Regions from separate parts of the Solidesulfovibrio carbinoliphilus subsp. oakridgensis genome, predicted to be linked through region 2. Evidence: predicted binding sites of a transcription regulator. Region 2 holds the regulator's gene; the other holds the start of a gene.
The links. Region 2 encodes HrcA, which represses chaperone genes, less so after heat shock. Its sites were predicted from a motif close to TGTTAGCACTCNNNNNNNNNGAGTGCTAACA; they were not measured.
Positions count from the first base shown of each region.

Region 1 (10,507 bases), 1.3 Mb from region 2:
TGGTCGAAAAAAATATCCTCTTCACCAAGCTCTACGACATGCCGGCCCTGGACCCGGGCACCGTGGCCGAAGCCCTGGCCCCGGTGGCCAAACGCCTGCTGCCCTACCTCGGCGACGTGTCCTCGGTCATCCAGAAGACCATGGCCGCCGGCGGGGACGTGCTCTTCGAAGGGGCCCAAGGCACCCATCTCGACATCGACCACGGCACCTACCCCTTCGTCACCTCATCCAACACCGTGTCCGGACAGGCCGCCGCCGGCAGCGGCTGCGCGCCGGACGTCCTCGGCCGGGTCGTGGCCGTGGTCAAAGCCTACACCACCCGCGTCGGCTCGGGACCCTTCCCGACCGAACTCTTTGGCACCGTCGGCGACTACCTCCAGGAAAAAGGCGGCGAGTTCGGCGCGACCACCGGCCGCAAGCGCCGCTGCGGCTGGCTCGACCTGGCCTTGCTCCGCGAATCCGCCCGCCTGTCCGGCCCCACCGACATCGCGCTGACCAAACTCGATGTCCTCAGCGGCCTCTACGAAATCAAAATCTGCATCGGCTACCGCTTCAAGGGCAAGATCTACGAATATCCGCCCCAGGAAGAAGGGGCCCTCGAACACGTGGAGCCGATCTACGAGACCATGCCCGGCTGGGAAGAAGACCTCTCCGGCATCACCGCCTGGGAAGACCTGCCGCTGGCGGCCCGGGAATACGTCTCGCGCATCGAACAGTCGCTCAAAACCACCTGCTCCATCCTGTCCGTCGGACCGGATCGGCGGCAGACCATCATTCGCGGGTAGTTGTAAATAAAGAAAAGATGCCTCCGGCGGCCGGGAGGGGGTCACCCCCTCCCGGACCCACCCGAACGGGGTGGACGGAAGGAAGCGACGGCGTAGGCGGCCGGCCCGTGTGAAGTTCTTTCTTAAGAGTTTTGTCCGTAAAATTCCTTCAAACTCGCCCCGTCCCCGGGGCGACGGGCCTGTGTGGCCGGAATTGGCCGGCCGTGCTGGCTGGCTTTGCAGCCAGTGTCGGCCGGCCAATTCCGGCCACACCGACGCACTCCCGCCCTTGCCCGCCCCGCCACCCGCTTACCCCTCCCCCGCCCAGGGGGTCCGGGGGGGATGATCCCCCCCGGCCGCCGGAGGCATCTTCCCTCTCCCGCACCCCTCCCCTTCCCCGCCCCCACTACGGAGCAACACCATGACACCCCCCACCACCTTTTCCCATCACCACCTCTCCACCGCCGCCGCAGCCTTCGCCATCCCGGAGCGCCAGACGCACGTCCTGGCCGGGCTCCACGGCCTGACGCGGGCCATGCCGCAGGCGCTGATCCTGGAGGGCGGCCAGGCGTCGGAGCGGGCGGCGGTGGCGGTGTGGCTGGCGGCGCGGCTCAATTGCCGGGAGGACGGGTCGCCGTGCGGCCGGTGCCCGACCTGCCGGCAGGTGCTGGACAAGGTGTTTCTGGACCTCCAGTATTTTGACGGCGGCGTGGAAACGATCAAGGTGGACACCATGCGCGAGGTGCGCCGGCTGGTCGGGGAGCCGCCGCGCGGCCCGGGCCGGCGGGTGATCATCCTGGCCGAGGCCCAGGGCTTGACCGACGAGGCGGCCAACGCGCTGCTCAAAGCCATGGAGGAACCGCGCCCGGGCAACGTGTTCGTGCTGCTCGCGCCGCAACGGGAGCGTCTTTTCCCGACCCTGGTGTCGCGGTCGTTCGTGCTGACCCTGGCCTGGCCGGACACGGCCGTGCCGGCCCCGAGCGGCGGCGAGGACGATCCCTGGCCGCTGCTCGACGCGTTGCACCAGTTCTGGCGCACGGGCCGGGGCTGGTTTTCGGCGGCCAAGGGCCGGCCGACCAAGCTTTGCGCCGAGCGGGCCCTGACCGAGCTGTCCCGGGGACTGGCCGGCTATCTGGCCGGGCGCAACGATTCGGATCTGGCCGTCCTGCTCGGCCCGTGCCGCGACCCGGACATCCCCCGCCGCTTCGACCTGCTGTTGTCCGAGTGCCAGGAAGCACTCATCGTGACCGTCAACCCGGCCCTGGTCCTCGACCGCCTGGCCACCCGCGCCTATCTGTGGTTCCGGGGGTAACGTGAATAGGTGACGGGGTAGACGGAAGAATGCCTCCGGCGGCCGGGGGGGACACCCCCCCGGACCCCCTGAAAGGGGGAAAAAAACTCCCGCGCACCTGGCGAAGCCGGCCAAAAGTTTTTGGGAAGGGGTCCGGGGGAACCCTTTTTCCAAAAAGGGTTCCCCCGGCCGCCGGAGGCATCCCCCCTCCTGCCGCAAAAAAACGCCCGCCACCGGTGATCCGGCGGCGGGCGTTCTGATTGCTGGTCAGGAACAGGAGGCGGCTATTCGGCCGGGGCTTCCTCGGCCTTTTTCTTTTTCTTGGGCACGCCCTGGAGGAAGATCGTCTGCTGCTCGGTGGCAACGGGACGATGCTCCTTGGTCATGGACAAGCAGCTGGTGGGGCACACGTCCACGCACACGCCGCAGTACACGCAGGACATGGCTTCGCAGGTCCAGGTGCCGGCCTTATTGTCCACGCTGATGCACTGGGACGGGCACTTGATCTGGCAGGTCCGGCAGAAGATGCACTCGTCGATGTTGTTGACGAGCGTGCCGCGAAACCCTTCGAAGTGGCCCCGGACGGCAAAGGGATAGAGCCGCGTGGAGCTTTTGCTAAAAAGGTTCGTGACGACGTTTTTGGTCATGTTGAACATGGAAACGCGCTCCTTTTTTACCGTTCGGTGCAGCTGATGCAGGGGTCGATGGACAGCACGATGACCGGCACGTCAGCCAGCTCGCACCCCGGCAAGATGGCCAGAAGCGGCGGGATATTGGCGAATGTGGGGGTGCGGATGCGCACGCGCTCCATATTCTTCGAGCCGTTGCCCTTGATGTAGTACATAAGTTCGCCGCGCGGCTGTTCGACCCGGGTCACGGCCTCGCCATCCGGCTTGCCCTTGACCTTGGCGGCCACGAGGCCGGTCGGCAGGTCGAGGTTTGGCGGGGGCGCGGCAGTGATCTTGTGGTGCTTGTCGCGGTTGTAGGCCTGCATGATGTCCCGGCGTTCGCCGGCAACGACGGGACGCGGCGTGTCGTCTTCCATGGCGCCCTCGACGTTGACCGAGGTTTCGCCGGCCGGCATGCGGGCGATAGCCAGGCGGACGATGTCGATGGACTGGAGCGTCTCGCGGAAGCGGACGGCACAGCGGGCGTAGGAGTCGCCGCCGTATTCGACCACCGGCTCGAAGCCGAGTTCGTCAAAGGCGGCGTAGCCGGTCTGGCGGGCGTCCTGGGCCCAGCCCGAGCCGCGCAGCATGGGGCCGACCGCGCCGAGCTGGTAGGCCTTTTCCTTGGAAAGGACGCCGATGCCGACGGTGCGTTTTTTCACGGTGTAGTCATTGAGGATGGTGGTCTGGAGCTGCTTGATCTCCTTTTCGGACAGGGCCAGCTGCTGCTCGATCCACAGGCACTGTTCGGGGGAGAGGTCGCGGCGCACGCCGCCGATGACGTTGACCGAAACCACCACGCGGTTGCCGCAGGTGGCTTCCATGATGTCCATGATGCGCTCGCGCACCCGCCAGAACTGCATGAAGAGGCTTTCGAAGCCGAAGGCATCGGCGAAAAGCCCGAGCCACAGCAGGTGGGAGTGCATGCGGTGCAGCTCGCCCCAGATGGTGCGCAGGTACTTGGCCCGGCGGGGCACTTCGACGCCCATGATCTGCTCGACGCCCTCGCAGTAGCAAAGGGCGTGCAGGCACGAACAGATGCCGCAGACGCGCTCGACGATCTGGATCATCTGGTTGAAGTCGCGGATTTCGCACAGCCGTTCCAGGCCCCGGTGGACGTAGCCGAGGGTCGGCAGGGCCTCGATGACGGTCTCGTTCTCGATCGTAAGTTTCAGGTGCAGGGGTTCCGGCAAAACCGGATGCTGCGGACCGAAAGGCAGTATGGTACGGGCCATAAGCTTCCCTCTTTAGGACTGTTTTTGAGCCACGCTGACCTTGCAGAACGGCATGGCGCGGACTTCTTCTTCAAGATAGAGGGCTCCGCCGAAATCGAGCACGATGTCGGAGAAGCAGATGCCGAACTGGTCGCGGATCTCGTTTTCCACGAGCAGGGCGGCGAAGTAGACCGGAGAGATGCTCGGGACCACCGTATCCTTGGGGATGGTCAGGCGGTAATGCCGCATGACCAGGTCCTTGTCGTAATGGTAGAGCAGATCGAAGTTGTTGTCGGCGAGCTGCACGGCGGACATGGTGACCAGCCGCCAGCCGTCGTCGAAGCATTCCTTGGCGACGTCCTGAACGGCGTCGAGGGAAAGGGGGATGGTTTCCAGCACGGTTGTTCCTCGCTACGGGCTTGCGCCCGTTTGGATCTTGTCGTTTCCGCAGGGCCGCTCTAGGCGGTCATGCCGAGCAGGCCCTTGACCTTTTCCAGGGCCGCCACCACGCCGTCGATGATGGCTTCGGGCCGGGCCGGGCAGCCGGGCACGTAGACATCGACCGGGATGACCTTGTCCACGCCGCCGACCACGTTGTAGGCCTCGCGGAAGACGCCGCCGGTGCAGCCGCAGGCGCCGATGGCGATGACGGCCTTGGGTCCGGGCATCTGGTCGTAGATGTTTTTGAGCACATGCTTGTTGCGGTGGTTGACGGTGCCGGTGACGAGGAGCACGTCGGCGTGCTTGGGGTTGCCGACGTTGATGATGCCGAAGCGTTCGATATCGTACAGGGGCGTCAGGCAGGCCAGCACCTCGATGTCGCAGCCGTTGCAGCTGCCGCAGTCGAAGTGGACCACCCACGGGGACTTGATGCGTCCTTGATTGATCATGTTGCCTAACATGGGTGCGCTCTCTTTGGCTTAAAGGTCGTTATTGGGCATAGAGCCAGATCATGTTGACGACGGTCAGGGCCACGCCCATGCCCACGGCGGACTTGAGCATGAAGTGCCAGGTCAGGCGTGCCGTGACGTTGTCGATGATGATCTCGGCCAGGTAGGTCAGCGCCACCAGGACGACCATGCCAACGACGCTCGTGGACCAGAACAGGGCGCACAGGCCAAGGACCAGGATCACCTCGTACCAGTGGGCGATCTCGATCATGGCCAGGAAGGGGCCGGAGTATTCGGTGTAGACGCCGCGCACCAGCTCCTGGTGGGCGTGGTGGCAGGCCGAGATGTCAAACGGCGACTTGCGCAGCTTGATGGTCAGCGCGTAGCCGAGCACGATGAACATGAGCGGGATGTCGTAGAGGAGCGGCCGGGACAGCTCGAAGACCGCGCTCACCTTGAAGCTGCCGGTGACCATGGCGATGGCCGCGAAGACGAGGATCAGAAGCGGCTCGTAGGCCAGCATCTGCAGGAGTTCGCGCTGCCCGCCGATCTGGCTGTAGGGCGACGGCGAGGCCAGGGCGCCCATGACCAGGAAGACCGCGCCGACGGTGAGGACAAAGAAGATCAGCAGCAGGTCCGAGCCGATGAAGAGCAGGACCACGGACAGGGCGGCGGCCACCACGTAGACGTAGGCGCAGATGGCCTGCCAGGTGTTGGTGACCATGGGCTCCTTGCCGAGGAGCTTTAAGACGTCATAGAGGGGCTGCAGGATCGGCGGTCCGACCCGGGACTGCAGCCAGGCGGTGATCCGGCGATCCACGCCGGTGATGAGGGCTCCGAGGACCGGAGCCAGGATCAGGGCCACGATGGCGAGCAGGATTTTGATAATCACAGGGCGCCTCCGAAGAGCATGATCACGAGAACGGCAAGCGCGATGGCGTTGATCCACTTCGACAACATGGCTTCGCCGAAGAACTGCTCAAGGTAGTAGTTGCCGGACGCCGCGGCCACGTGCATGCCGAGCGGTCCGAGGAAGCCGGGCTTGCCGCCCACGGTCTGCTGTTCGCCGCACATGTACGGGTCCGCGATCTGGGCGGCCGTCACCTTCCGCGACTGCTTGATGGCGAAGTAGAGGCCAAGGCCGAGCAGGAGAAAGAGCGGGTAGATGATGAAGACGCCGGTGGACGACTCGAAGTTGCCAAGGCTCACGGTGTAGGCCGTGGTCTTGTAGTACATGGCCACGACCGGGGCCACCAGGCCGTTGTAGACAAAGGGCGACAGGAAGCTGACCACCACGGCCAGGCCGGCCAGGACCACCAGCGGGAAGCGCACCGTCGAGGCCTGGGTCTCGGGCTTGATCTTGCCAAAGGGCGTGGCCAGGAGGATGCCGGCCCAGCGGCACCAGAAGAGCACGGTCAGGCCCGAACCGAGGGCCAGCATGACCATGACCAGGAACTGGCCGTTGGCGGATTCGATGGCCATCCACTTGGCCATGAGCATGCCGAAAGGCGGCAGCATCATGGTCACGACGCCGATGACGGTAATGAGCGCCGTGCGGGGCATGACGGCCCACAAGCCGCGCATGTCCTCGATGTCGCGCGAGCCGATCTTCTGCTCGATGGCGCCCACGCACAGGAAGAGCAATGCCTTGGAGATGGCGTGGAACAGGATCAGCAGGATGGCCGCGGTGATGGCGGCCGGGGTGTTGATGCCGGCGCAGGCGATAATGAGGGCCAGGTTGGAGATGGTGGAATAGGCCAGGATCTTCTTGCCGTTGGACTGGCCGGCGGCCAGGGCGGCCGTGGCCAGGAAGACGAAGGCCCCAAAGAGCGCGATGAAGTTGGACAGGTACGTTCCGGCGTAGATCGGGGCCAGGCGCACGATGATGTAGACGCCGGCCTTGACCATGGTCGAGGAGTGGAGCAGGGCCGAAACCGGGGTGGGCGCGACCATGGCCCCGGTCAGCCAGCTCTGGAACGGGGCCTGGGCGGCCTTGGTCATGCCGGCGAAGACCAAGAGGAACATGGGGATGAGGATGGCCCCGCCGGCCACGGCCATCTCCGGCCCCTTGGCCAGGATGTCCTGGAGGGACAGGGTGCCGGCCGTTTTCTGCAGGATGATCAGGCCAAAGAGGAAGGCCGTGCCGCCAAGGACGTTCATCCACAGGGCGCGCTCGGCGTTCTTGCGGGCGATCTCGGTGTCGTCATGGCCGATCAGCATGAACGAGCACAGGGTGGTGCACTCCCAGAAAAAGTACATCCACAGGAGGTTGTTGGCCAGAACCAGGCCGTTCATGGCCCCGAGGAAGAGCACGATGAAGAAGAAGAACCGGGGCTGCCTGGATTTGGGCAGGTGCAGATGCTCCTCGTGCTCCTTCATGTAGCCGATGCCGTAGACGGCGATCAGCGAACCCACGATGGAGATGATGAGCACCATGATGAGGCTCAGGTCGTCGGCGAAGAAGGCGGGCGTGGCCCCATGGTCGTGAACCATGAAGAAGTCGAGCCAGACCAGACCGAGGATTTGGGCGGCGGTCAGCCAGATGATGATCTGGTTTTTTCGTTTGAAACCTACCGCCAGGACCACAAACAGTATGACGAAGTCGCCAAGGGTGACGAGCGTATCATACAGTGGGGCCGGCGACAGGATGAACGCTCCGCCGCGGAGCATGGCCAGTGATGCGAGGGCAAGCACCCCCGCCGTGGCCACCAGGATGACCTTGCGCACGTTTTGCTCACGCAAAACGAGCAACACGGCTGCAACCAGGAATGGCAGCAGCACCGTCGCAAAGACCAACGTGTCGAGCATAGGCACCTCGGAAAAAAGTTTAGGGACCGCCATGGACACACGCCCTGCCCCCGCCGCGGGACAGAGCAATCCACGAGCAATGCGGCCGCATGCTTTGGAAAACCCTAGGCCCCATGGGGGAGAGCGTCAAGTTTAGGCGTCTTATAAGAAATTGCCACCCTGTGCAATAGCGTGATTCCTTTCACAAGGGTCCCTCTTCAGGCAAAAAACGCCCTCCGGCACCCGCCCCGCCTGACTCTCGTGGGCCTACGACAGTCACTCTTCAAAAAAATATCGTGATTTCAAACTATTACCTTCAGGAAACTTTTTGGTGCCAAGAACGTTTTTTTTGGGCCGACCCCCTTGCCTTTCATGGCGATGTGGTTAGATACATTTCCGCCCGCCGCTAGCACTCCTCGCTTGCGAGTGCCAGCGGCGGGCCATTCCCCCCAAATATCCATGGAGGCAACCGTATGAAGCTCAAACCCTTAGGCGATCGCGTGCTCGTGAAACGGCTGGAACAGGAGGAAGTCACGAAGGGTGGCATCATCATCCCCGACTCCGCCAAGGAAAAGCCCATGAAGGGCGAGGTCATCGCCGCCGGCCCGGGCAAGATCGGCGACGACGGCAAGCACGTGCAGATGCACGTGGAAAAGGGCGACCTGGTCCTTTTCAACAAGTACGCCGGCACCGAAATCAAGGTCGATGAGGATGATTTCCTCGTGATGCGCGAGGATGACATCCTGGCCATCATCGAAGCCTAAGGCCCTCCCCATTCCCCACTGAATCATTAGACAAGGAGAAACATACATGGCTGCCAAAGATATCTTGTTCGATGCCAGAGCCCGCGAGAAGCTGAAACGTGGCGTTGACAAGCTTGCCAACGCCGTGAAGGTCACCCTGGGACCCAAGGGCCGCAACGTGGTCATCGAGAAGTCCTACGGCTCCCCGATCATCACCAAGGACGGCGTGACCGTGGCCAAGGAAATCGAGCTTGAAGACAAGTTCGAGAACATGGGCGCCCAGATGGTCAAGGAAGTCGCTTCCAAGACCTCGGACATCGCCGGCGACGGCACCACCACCGCCACCATCCTGGCCCAGGCCATTTACAGCGAAGGCGTGAAGCTTGTGGCCGCCGGCCGCAATCCCATGGCCATCAAGCGCGGCATCGACAAGGCCGTCGAGTCGGTCGTGGCCGAGCTCGAGACCCTGGCCAAGCCCACCCGCGACCAGAAAGAAATCGCCCAGGTCGGCACCATTTCCGCCAACTCCGACGCCACCATCGGCAACATCATCGCCGAGGCCATGAACAAGGTCGGCAAGGAAGGCGTCATCACGGTCGAGGAAGCCAAGGGCATGGAGACCACCCTGGACGTGGTCGAAGGCATGCAGTTCGACCGCGGCTACCTCTCCCCCTATTTCGTCACCGATCCCGAGCGCATGGTTTGCGAGCTCGACGAGCCGCTCATCCTCATCAACGAGAAGAAAGTCTCGGCCATGAAGGATCTGCTGCCCATCCTCGAGCAGGTGGCCAAGATGTCCCGGCCGCTTCTGATCGTGGCTGAAGACATCGAGGGCGAGGCCCTGGCCACGCTGGTCGTCAACAAGCTGCGCGGCACGCTCCAGGTCTGCGCCGTCAAGGCTCCGGGCTTCGGCGACCGCCGCAAGGCCATGCTCGAAGACATCGCCATCCTGACCGGCGGCCAGTCCGTGTCCGAAGACCTCGGCATCAAGCTCGAGAACATCACCCTGGTCGACCTCGGCAAGGCCAAGCGCGTCATCGTGGACAAGGAAAACACCACCATCGTCGACGGCGCCGGCGATGCCGAGAAGATCAAGGCCCGCGTGAAGCAGATTCGCGCCCAGGCCGACGAGACCACCTCCAGCTACGACAAAGAAAAGCTGCAGGAGCGTCTGGCCAAGATCGTCGGCGGCGTGGCCGTCATCAATGTCGGCGCGGCCACCGAGACCGAGATGAAAGAGAAGAAGGCCCGCGTCGAAGATGCGCTGAACGCCACCCGCGCGGCCGTTGAGGAAGGCATCGTCCCCGGCGGCGGCGTCGCCCTGGTCCGTTGCGTCAAGAGCCTGACCGACATCAAGGCCCTGGACGACGACGAGCAGTCCGGCATCGAGATCGTGCGCCGCGCCATCGAAGAGCCGCTGCGCCAAATCGCGAGCAACGCCGGCTTCGAAGGCTCCATTGTCGTTGCCAAGGTCCGTGACGGCGCCGAGGGCTTCGGCTTCAACGCCGCCACCGGCCAGTACGAAGACCTGATCGCGGCCGGTGTCATCGACCCCAAAAAGGTCACCCGCATCGCCCTGCAGAATTCCGCTTCCGTGGCCGGCCTGCTCCTGACCACCGAGGCGGCCGTGGCCGAAAAGCCCGAGCCGAAAAAAGACATGCCCGCCATGCCCGGCGGCGGCATGGGCGGCATGGGTGGCATGGGCGGCATGTACTAGACGCCCTTTGCTTCACGTTACCGCCTTCAGGGCGGCCGGACGAAAGTCCGGCCGCCTTTTTTTTGGGAAAAGATGCCTCCGGCGGCCGGGAGGGGGTCACCCCCTCCCGGACCCACCCGCCCCGGGAAACGACGAAGGGCGGTCCCATACTGGGACCGCCCTTCGTCGTTTCGCGCCCCCTTTCGGGGGGGCCGGGGGGGATGATCCCCCCCGGCGGAGAGGTCCAGGAGAGGCAGAGCCTCTCCTGGCCGCCCGAGGCATCTTCCTTCCGTTCCTCTCCTACCGGCAGTGCTCGCTCATATACCGGCCGAGGCGCTCCAGGCCTTCCTCGATGTTCTCCAGGGAATTGGCGTAGGAAAAGCGCAGGTGCCCTTCCCCGCCCGGGCCGAAGTCGATGCCGGGCGTGACGCCGACATGGGCCTTCTCCAGGATG
Region 1 covers NZ_CM001368.1:2,570,553-2,581,059, forward strand. Annotated here, with positions in the region: gene DFW101_RS11145 (adenylosuccinate synthase) at 1-785, shown strand, start outside; gene DFW101_RS11150 (DNA polymerase III subunit delta') at 1,186-2,076, shown strand; gene DFW101_RS11155 (4Fe-4S binding protein) at 2,340-2,711, opposite strand; gene DFW101_RS11160 (hydrogenase large subunit) at 2,729-3,958, opposite strand; gene DFW101_RS11165 (NADH-quinone oxidoreductase subunit C) at 3,971-4,336, opposite strand; gene DFW101_RS11170 (NADH-quinone oxidoreductase subunit B family protein) at 4,396-4,839, opposite strand; gene DFW101_RS11175 (respiratory chain complex I subunit 1 family protein) at 4,868-5,716, opposite strand; gene DFW101_RS11180 (NADH-quinone oxidoreductase subunit 5 family protein) at 5,716-7,635, opposite strand; gene groES (co-chaperone GroES) at 8,088-8,378, shown strand; gene groL (chaperonin GroEL) at 8,425-10,074, shown strand; gene DFW101_RS11195 (pyridoxal phosphate-dependent aminotransferase) at 10,354-10,507, opposite strand, start outside.
Region 1: groES (co-chaperone GroES) is a predicted target of HrcA. The motif match lies at 8,019-8,049, and genes of this name have one in related genera.

Region 2 (10,507 bases):
ACCAAGGCCGCCCAGACCGGCCACGGCGCGACCGCCCGGACCTACGCCCAGGAAACCCGCTGGTTCGTGCGGCGCATGGGCGACGAAGACTACAGCCTCCAGGCCTTAAACGCCAATTCCATCCCCTCCGGGCCGACCACGACCATCACCAAGGGCGAGCTGGCCCGAAACTACCGGCCCGAACCCGGGTACTACGAAAAACGGTGCCTGCCGTTTATCGAATCGCTCAAAAAGAAGATCGCCCTGGCCGAGAAGCACCTGTCCGAGGACGACCTGGACGGTGCGGAAAAGGAATTCTGCAAGGCGCTTTTGCTCGACGAGAAAAATCCCGAGGCCAACATCGCACTCGGCAAGATCCACCTCCAGAAAGGCGACGGCAGGAAGCTGGCCGCGGCCCTGCGGCGCATCTTCGACATCGACGCCCTGTTCCAGGAGGAGGAGCGCCACCTTTTTAACGACTTCGGCATGCGCCTGCGCAAGGAAGGCCACTTCACCGAGGCCATGGCCTTTTACGGCAAGGCCGTGGAGCGAAACGGGGCCGACCCGCACCTGCACTTCAACATCGCCCGGGTCCTGGCCGACGCCGGGGACACGGACGCGGCCAGGACCCATCTGGAAGAGGCCCTGGCCCTTTCCCCGGACTTCACCGAAGCCAGGCGTTTTCTGGCTCACCTCGGGGACGGCGGGACCGGGCCGGTCGCTGGCGACGCAAAAACCGCCGACACCCACGACGACGCGCCCCTGCCCGACATCACGGCCAAGGGCCGGGTCGGGTCATGACCGCCCCCCTGGCCGCCGGATTCCACTGTCCGCCCGGCACCAAGATGCTCCTCGAAGTGGCCGGCTACGGGGACAAGCTGGCCACGGCCTGCGTGGGCCATGCCCGGGGCCGGTTCGTGGTGGTGCAGATGCCGGGGCAGGCCGACTCCGGCCGCGACGCCCTCTACCAGATGCTCGCCCCGGACAACGCCGCCATCGTCCGCTACCTGCACGAGGGCACGGTGGTCGGTTTCTCCGCCCGGATCATCAAATGGATCCAGGTGCCTTTTCCGCTGGTCTTCCTGACCTATCCGGCCCGGCTCGAATCCCACGACCTGCGCCGCCACCCGCGCGTCTCCTGCTGCCTGCCGGGCAAGGCCGGCCTCGGCGGCGCGGCCGTCGCCGGCATGATCCTCGACCTCAGCCTGTCGGGGTGCCAGTTCTCGGTCCTTCACGACGAAAAGACGCCGGCCGTGGCCATCGACGACAAGGTCGGGCTTTCCTGCGCCCTGTTCGGGGCGCCGTCGCCGGAGTTGTCCTGTTCGGTCAAGCGGGTCGCCCTGTCCGGCCGGCGGCTCGAGATCGGACTCAAGTTCCTGGACGTGCCGGCCCAGACCCGGGACGCGTTGACCCTGTACCTGCAGACCGCCCTGTCCGTGCTCGGCTAGTGCCGCGTTCTCGAAATTCGTGCCTGCGAATTTCGAGAATAACATATTTAAATGCTTATTTTTTAGCGAATGCCACCCTCGGCCCGCCCCGGCTTGCGACAAAAACGTGGCAAGACCCTTCGTTTTTTGCGCTCCGCAGCCGCAGCCTCCCTGGCGTCCGAAAATTTCCCTGCAATTCAAAGCCGTAAGCATGGCATCCCTTTTGCTCTACCTCCCGCAAACCAGCCGGAGGTCCCCATGTTCGCCACCCTGGCCCTGATGCCCCTGACGCTGCTCGCCGTGTCCTTTTGTCTCTGTGTCGTCCCCGTTCCCTGCCCCCTGTCCCGTGACGTGGCGTGGCGGCAACGGGATCGGCCCTGGAGCCGGCCCTGCCCCCAGCCGGGCCACTCTCACTTGAAATTGAAAAGGGGTAACAGCAAAATCGGCAGTCCTGACTGCAATGGGAGGACGGTCCAACGCAATCCATGCGGCCAGACAGGCAAGTGACACCGCTTTCCGGAAAAACGTGAGCCTCTATACATTGCACCATCCTTTCCCTATCCTTGCCAAACGATCGAACGATGCGGACGGCTACGCGCGCCACGAAACCGGACACCGCACGCCCCGCGCCACGAGAGAACAAACCGCATGCTCGACGCCAATGCCCTGCCGCCGCTCCTCCTGACCCTCAAGGTCGCCACCCTGGCCACGGCCCTGGCCACCGTGCCGGCCGTGGCCCTGGCCCGGTTCGCCCAGATCCGGGACTTCCCCGGCCGCGACCTGGCCGACGCCGTCCTGACCCTGCCCATGGTACTGCCGCCGACCGTGCTCGGCTACTACATCATCGTGCTGCTCGGCCGGCGGGGCGTCTTTGGCGCCTACCTGTGGGAGACCTTCGGGGTGTCGATCATGTTCACCTGGGAGGGCGCGGTCATCGCCGCCGCGGTGGTGGCCTTTCCCCTGGTCTACCGGTCGGCCCGGGCGGCCTTCGAGGGCGTGGACGGCAACCTGGAGAACGCGGCCAGGACCCTTGGGGCCACGGAAATCGCCATCTTTTTCCGGGTGTCCCTGCCGCTGGCCCTGCGGGGCCTCATTGCCGGGGTCATGCTGGCCCTGGCCCGGGCCATGGGCGAATTCGGGGCCACCCTCATGGTGGCCGGCAACCTGCCCGGCAAGACCCAGACCCTGTCGCTGGCCGTCTACAGCGCCACCCAGGCCGGCAACGACGGGCTGGCCAACGAACTGGTGCTCCTTATTTCCGTGGTCTGCGTGGCCCTGCTCGTGATCGTGGCCAAGATCGTCAAACCCAAAGCCTGAAGGAAGGAGGATGTCTGCGATGCGTAAACTGCTGCTCACCCTGGCCCTGGTCCTGGCCCTGGCCGTGCCCGCCCGGGCCGCCGACCTGACCGTGTCCGCGGCCGCCAGCCTGACCGACGCCTTCAATGAATTGAAACCGCTTTTTGCCAAGGACCACCCGGGCGTGAACGTGGTCTTCAACTTCGCCGCCTCCGGCACGCTCCTGTCCCAGATGGAGCAGGGCGCCCCGGTCGACGTCTTCGCCTCGGCCGACCAGAAGACCATGGACCAGGCCGTGGAGAAAAAGCTCATCGACACGGCCACCCGGGCCAACTTCGCCCAGAACGCCCTGGTCCTTGGCGTGCCGGCCGGCAATCCGGCCAAGGTCAAGGACCTGGCCTCGCTTGCCACGCCCGGCGTCAGGCACATCGCCGTCGGCAACCCCGACTCCGTGCCCGTCGGCCGCTACACCAAGGCCGCCCTGTCCAAGGCCGGCGCCTGGGACGGCATCGTCCCCAAGCTGGTTTTGGCCGAATCCGTGCGCCAGGTCCTCGACTACCTCTCGCGGGGCGAGGTCGACGCCGGCTTCGTCTACGCCACCGACGCCAAGCAGGGCGGGGACAAGGTCAAGGTCGTGGCCGAGGTGCCGGTGGAGACGCCGGTCAGCTACCCCATCGCGGTCCTGGCCGGCTCGGCCGACAGGAAGGACGCCGCCGCCTTCGTGGCCTTTGTCAAAGGCCCCAAGGGCCAGGAAATCCTGGCCAAGTACGGTTTCAAAAAGCCTTAACCCCCACGGTTCCCCCGGCGGCCCGGCCGCCGGGGGAACCCGGCCACCCGGCCGAAAACCGGCCCGGCCCCGGAGACGCCCCATGCGCATCACCGTCGCCATCCACAAAGCCTACCACGCGGCCAGCCGGGACTTTCACCTGGACGCCTCCTTTGCCACCACCGACAACCGGGTGGTCCTGTTCGGTCCGTCCGGCTCGGGCAAGACCCTGACACTTCGGGCCATTGCCGGGCTCATGCGCCCGGACGCCGGCTCCATCAGCCTGGACGGCCGGGTCCTTTGCGACACGGACAAGCGGCTTTGCCTGCCGCCGCGCGAACGCAACATCGGCTACGTCTTCCAGGACTACGCCCTTTTTCCCCACCTGACCGTGCGCCAGAACGTGGCCTTCGGCCTGACCCCGCTTTTCGGACGGCTCTCCCGGGAAGCCGCCGACCGGGTGGCCTCGACCATGGACCTCTTCGGCATCGCCTCCCTGGCCGAGGTCCGGCCGTCGCGGATCTCCGGCGGCCAGCGCCAGCGCGTGGCCCTGGCCCGGGCCCTGGTCGGCGAGCCCAGGGCACTCCTCCTCGACGAACCGTTTTCCGCCCTGGACATCCCGTTGCGCCAGCGGGTCCGGGTCGAGCTGGCCGGCATCCTCAATCGCCTGGACATTCCGCTGGTCATGGTCACCCACGACCCGGCCGACGTGGCCTTTTTCGGCGGCGACGTGGTCCGCTACGCCGACGGCAAGGTCCTCGACATGCAGCCCGCCGAAGCCATGCGCCGCTCCATGGTCCGCGTGGCCTGAGGCGGAAGAAAAGGACGCGGAAGGACGGGGAGATGGCCCCGGCGGCCAAAGGGCTCTCGCCCTTTGGAATCCCGGGAGGGGAAGACCGGAATGGCGGAAGCCCTTCCCTTGAGTGTGACGCTTGAGGAAACGGACCGCGTTGACGGGTGGGCGGGGGAGGCGTAACCAGCCTGCAATGAACACCCACCCCAACAGCAGGGCGTCTTATGCCTAATTTCAACGACCTCGCCGCGACGTATACCCCGATCACCACCTCCAACCTGGATGCCGTCCTGGCCGTGGTGTCCGACGCCGCCTACCGCGACGGCGCCTCCCTGGTCACGGGCCTCACGGCAAGCGGCCTTGGCCAGCTCGACCTGACCGGGAGCGGCACCGGCACCTACGTGGCCGGCAACGCCGCCTTCGACGCCTGGACCACGACCGTCAACGGCGAGCCCGCCGCCATCATCGCCTTCCGGGGCACGGACGACGTCGACGCCGCCAGCGGAACCAGCGCCGCCCTCGGCAGCGCCGACGCCGCCTACTGGCTGGACACCACCGGCTATTACGACCTGCTCGCCACCGGCGTCGCGGCCTTCGACGCCACGGTCTCCTCCCTTGGCATCGACCAGGTCTACGTCACCGGCCACAGCCTCGGCGGCGCGGCCGCCCAGGCCTACATGGCCGACCACGCCGACACGGCCCAGGCCGACTACCAAGCCGTGGTCTACGGGTCGCTCGGCCTGTCCGGCGGCGACGGGACCTGGGACACGGATGCGCGCGTGACAGCCTTTGCCGCTCCCTCGGACGTCTCCACCGCCCTTGGCGTCCAGACCGCCGGCCTGACGCTTACCGTGGAGACCGGGACATCGAGCGTCGGCTCCGGCCCGGACCTGTCGGCGCTTTTGAGCGACCCGTCGGCGTTTCTGGCCGCCCATTCCATCAGCCTCTACGCCGACGACGCCGCCCGCTACGACGCCATGCTGGCCGGCATCCCGGCGACCGACGTCACCACCTTCGTCTCGGCCACCGCCAGCCTCGACGGCCTGACCCTGACCGTGTCCCCGCTCGGCTAGGCCTTTTCCACCCGCTCCCGGGGCCTTCGGCCAAAGCCGATGGCCCCTTCCGGGCAGGCGGACCATCCCGCCAAGCCCGCTTCCGGCAAGTCCACTTCGTCGGGGCCCGGCCGGCGACGGAGAGCCGGCCTCTTGACAGGACGCTTTTTGCGCCCTATGGAGGGGCGTCCCGTGGACAGATGAGGAGATCATCAGACGATGCCTTCCCGACTGACCCCCGTGCGTTCGCGAAAACTCGGCGACCTCGTCATCCAGCAGATCCAGGAGAAGATCTCCCTTGGCATCTTTGCGCCCGGGGCGAAGATTCCGACCGAACCCACGCTCATGGCCCAGCTCGGCGTGGGGCGCTCCACGGTCCGCGAGGCCATCCGGGTCCTGGTCAGCGCCGGGCTGCTCGAAGTCCGGCAGGGCGACGGCACCTACGTTCTCGACCGGACGACCGGCCACGAGCCCCTCGAATACCGCCTGCGCCGGTCCACGGCCGAGGAGATCCGCGAAGTCCGCCGCATCATCGAGGTGGAGACGGCCCGGCTCGCGGCCCAGAACCGCACCCCGGCCGACATCGACACCATGCGCGAGGCCCTGGAAAAAAAGCGTACGGCCCGGGCGGCCGGCGATTCCCACGGCTATGTGACGGCCGACATCGCCTTCCATACCGCCGTGGCCGCGGCCAGCGGCAACGGGCTCCTGGCCGATCTCTACCGCAGCTTTTCCATGGTTTTTCAGGACTTCCTCGACATCCTCATCGCCGACCGGGGCGTCAACCAATACCAGGACCGCATCCACCACGGCCTGCTCGATGCCATCGCCGACAAGGACCCGGACAAGGCGGTTTCCTTTGCCATGGAAGCCCTCGACCGCACCACCAGCGACGCCAAGGCCCTGGAGGATCGCTGAGGGGTGGACCGGTTGCCGCTTTTTTTGACGGATAAACATCAGATGATCTGATAGCAAGGCCAGACCTGGGCCCGGGCAGGTTTGGCGCGGGCTCTCGGAACGTCGCAACCGGCGGACAGGCCCTCGCGGCCGGCCGCCCCAGACCGGAGTCGTCCATGCGTGTTTCCAAGTCGTTTTTGATGGTGCTGTTCCCGGCTTTCCTCGTCTACTATGTGGCCGTGGCCGACGCCGCCCTGCAGGGCCACCGCCTGTCCGCCCGGCCGGCCGGCCTGGCCGGGATGGGCCGGCTCATCCCGCGCCTGCCCGAGTCGGTGACCGACTCCCTGCGCACGGCCATGGACGGCCTGCGCCAGAAGGTCCTGGCCTCCGGGCTCATGACCGACACCCGGCCAAGCCCCGAACAGGCGCGCCGGGACTTCGCCGCCCTGTGGGCCGATTTGGAAGGCCCCCGGCCGGCCGTGGCCGTCCCGTCCCGGCCGGCGGAGAACCCGGGCTATCCGGTGCTGGAGCCCGGCCAGGACTAGGCCCGGCGCCGCTTGGGCCAAAGCCTCTCCACCCGGCTGGACCTCTTTGGAAGAAATCTTCTATTCCAGCGAGATAGCTTCGATTTTCGGCCTCGTCCCTTGACACCCCCCCTTTCGGTTGTTACCCGTTTGGCACTCTATTCCACCGAGTGCCAAACGGGGATGCGCCATGCCGCTTCTGGAACGCGAACGGGAAGTCCTGACCACCATCATCGAGGCCTACATCGCAACGGCCTCGCCCGTGGGCTCGCGCGCCGTGTCCAAGCAGAGTCCGCTGCGCCTTTCCCCGGCCACCATCCGCAACATCATGGCCGACCTGACCGAGGCCGGCTACCTGGCCCAGCCCCACACCTCGGCCGGCCGGGTGCCCACGGCCCGGGCCTTCCGGTTCTACCTCGACGAGGTCATGCGGCTTCGCCCCCTGGCCGAGACCGACCAGCGCCGCATCACCGACAACCTGGCCACCGCCGGCCTCGAGGTCGGGGAACTGTTGCGCCGGGCCTCGCGGCTCCTTTCCGGGCTCTCGTTGCAGGTGGCCATGGTCATCACCCCCAACCAGGCTGCGGCCCGGTGGAAGCGGCTCGACTTTTCGCTTTTGAATCCCGGGCTGGTCATGGTGCTGCTCGTCCTGCAGGGCGGACTGGTCCGGACCCGGGTCATCGAGGCCGACCCCGGGGTCACGGCCGACGACCTGGTCAGCTACGCCAATTACCTGAACCATCTTTTCACCGACCGGACCGTGACCGAGGTCCGGGCCAGGCTCGTGCGCGAACTCGACGAGGCCACCCGCACCCTGGACGCCTTGTGCCGGCAGGCCCTGACCCTGGCCCGGACCGCCTTTGACCACGAGCGCGAACCCGCAAGCGAAGTCATCGTGGACGGCACTCCCAACATCCTGGGCCAGCCCGAATTCACCGACGCCGGCCACATGCGCGAGCTCATGTGCGTGCTCGAAGAGCGCACCGTCCTGCTCGAACTGCTGGACAAAACCGCAAACGAACTTAAAACGGTGATTACGATCGGCGGCGAGTCGGATCTGGCCGCCCTGGCCGACCTCGGCGTCATCACCGCCCCCTACGGCATGGGGGCCATGTCCCTGGGCGCCATCGGCCTCATCGGCCCTTTGCGCATGGACTACGCCAAGCTGGTGCCGGTGGTGGACTACACCGCCCGCACCCTGACCCGGCTCCTGGACCGGCACCTGTAACCGATACGACACCCTGCGCCAGGCGCGGCCGGCCCTGTCCGGCCTTTTGCCGCGTCCGGCGCTGCATATGGGAGGATCCATGGCCCCTGACGAAAAGCTTTCCGAGGCACAGGCCACGCCCGAAGGCGCGGCCGACACCCCCGCGCCGACCCTCGAGGAAGAGGTCGCGGCCCTTCGCGCCGCCCTGGCCGCCGAGTCCGACCGCCGGCTGCGCAGCCTGGCCGAGACCGAGAACCTCAAGAAGCGGCTCCTCAAGGAAAAGGAAGAGTTCCAGAAGTACGCCACCGAATCCCTCGTGGCCGAACTCGTCCCCGTCCTTGACCACCTCGATCTGGCCCTGGCCCACGGCCGGGGCAACGACGCCTGCAAGGACTTCGTCGTCGGCGTGGACATGACCCGAAAGGCTTTCCTTGACATCCTCGGCCGCCACGGCGTGGCCGAATTCGGCCGGACGGGCGAGCCCTTCAACCCCGAAACCCACGAGGCCCTCGGCATGGCCAGCCTGCCCGATCTGCCGGCCGACACCGTGGCCCAGGTGGTCCAGAAGGGCTACACGCTGCGCGGCCGGCTCCTGCGGCCGGCCAAGGTCATGGTCAACAAGATCTGACCGCGTCCGGGGGCACTTTTTCGCCAATCCCCCCCTTTACTCGAAAAATACGGACCTTATATACCTGCCTGTCTCTCGGAAAAAATCCGTCGCCAGACGGAAGACCATACAGGAACCAACAAGGAGGAAAGGCTATCATGGGTAAAATAATCGGGATCGACCTCGGGACCACCAACTCCTGCGTCTATGTCATGGAGGGCAAGGACCCGAAGTGCGTCACCAACCCCGAGGGCGGCCGCACCACCCCGTCCATCGTGGCCTTCACCAAGGAGCGGCTGGTCGGCGAAATCGCCAAGCGCCAGGCCGTCACCAATCCCGAGCGCACCATCTTCGCCATCAAGCGCCTCATGGGCCGTCGTTTCGACGCCCCGGAAGTCACCAAGTGGCTGGCGCACTGCCCCTATAAAATCGTCGAGGGCACGGGCGGCGACGCCTACATCGAGGTCGAGGGCAAGAAGTACAGCCCCTCGGAGATCTCGGCCATCATCCTCGGCAAGCTCAAGAAGGACGCCGAAGCCTACCTCGGCGAACCCGTGACCGAAGCCGTCATCACCGTGCCGGCCTACTTCAACGACGCCCAGCGCCAGGCCACCAAGGACGCCGGCCGCATCGCCGGCCTCGAAGTCAAGCGCATCATCAACGAGCCGACAGCCGCCTCCCTGGCCTACGGCTTCGACAAGAAGTCCAACGAGAAGATCGCGGTCTTCGACCTTGGCGGCGGCACCTTTGATATCTCCATCCTGGAAGTCGGCGACAACGTCGTCGAGGTCCGGGCCACCAACGGCGACACCTTCCTTGGCGGCGAAGACTTCGACCATCGCGTCATCACCTTCCTGGTCGAGGAATTCAAGAAAGAGACCGGCATCGACCTGTCCCAGGACCGCATGGCCCTGCAGCGCCTGAAGGAAGCCGGCGAAAAGGCCAAGAAGGAACTGTCCACGGCCATGGAGACCGAGGTCAACCTGCCTTTTATCACGGCCGACGCCTCCGGTCCCAAGCACATGATGGTCAAGCTGACGCGCGGCAAGCTCGAATCCCTGGTCCATGACCTGGTCCAGCGGACCGTGGAGCCGTGCCGCAAGGCCCTGGCCGACGCCGGCCTCAAGACCACCGACATCGACGAGGTCGTGCTGGTCGGCGGCATGACCCGCATGCCGCTGGTGCAAAAGGCCGTGCAGGAGTTCTTCGGCAAGGAGCCCAACCGCTCGGTCAACCCGGACGAGGTCGTGGCCATGGGCGCGGCCATCCAGGGCGGCATCCTGGCCGGCGACGTGAAAGACGTGCTCCTTTTGGACGTCACGCCGCTGTCGCTTGGCATCGAGACCCTGGGCGGGGTGTTCACCAAGCTCATCGACCGCAACACCACCATTCCGACCCGCAAAAGCCAGGTGTTCACCACGGCCGCCGACAACCAGCCGTCCGTGTCCATCCACGTGCTCCAGGGCGAGCGGCCCATGGCCGGCGACAACATGACCCTTGGCCGCTTCGAGCTGACCGGCCTTCCCCCGGCGGCCCGCGGCATCCCGCAGATCGAGGTCACCTTCGACATCGACGCCAACGGCATCGTCAACGTCTCGGCCAAGGACACCGGCACCGGCAAGGAGCAGTCGATCCGCATCACCGCCTCCTCGGGCCTGTCGGAATCCGACATCCAAAAGCTCATCAAGGATGCCGAGAGCCACGCCGAGGACGACAAGAAGAAGCAGGCCCTGATCGAGATCAGAAACCAGGCCGACACCCTGGTCTACACCACGGAGAAATCCCTGGCCGAGCTTGGCGACAAGGTCGACGCGGCCACCCGCGGCGAGATCGAGTCCAAGCTCAACCACGTCAAGGAAGTGCTCAAGGGCGAGGATTCCGACGCCATAAAGCGCGCCACCGACGACCTGTCCCAGGCCTCGCACAAGCTGGCGGAAAAGCTCTACCAGCAGAAAGCCG
Region 2 covers NZ_CM001368.1:3,860,142-3,870,648, reverse strand. Annotated here, with positions in the region: gene DFW101_RS16970 (tetratricopeptide repeat protein) at 1-780, shown strand, start outside; gene DFW101_RS16965 (flagellar brake domain-containing protein) at 777-1,427, shown strand; gene modB (molybdate ABC transporter permease subunit) at 2,055-2,723, shown strand; gene modA (molybdate ABC transporter substrate-binding protein) at 2,743-3,489, shown strand; gene DFW101_RS16950 (ABC transporter ATP-binding protein) at 3,572-4,279, shown strand; gene DFW101_RS16945 (alpha/beta hydrolase family protein) at 4,486-5,334, shown strand; gene DFW101_RS20230 (FadR/GntR family transcriptional regulator) at 5,533-6,231, shown strand; gene DFW101_RS16935 (hypothetical protein) at 6,387-6,755, shown strand; gene hrcA (heat-inducible transcriptional repressor HrcA) at 6,925-7,962, shown strand; gene DFW101_RS16925 (nucleotide exchange factor GrpE) at 8,042-8,569, shown strand; gene dnaK (molecular chaperone DnaK) at 8,707-10,507, shown strand, end outside.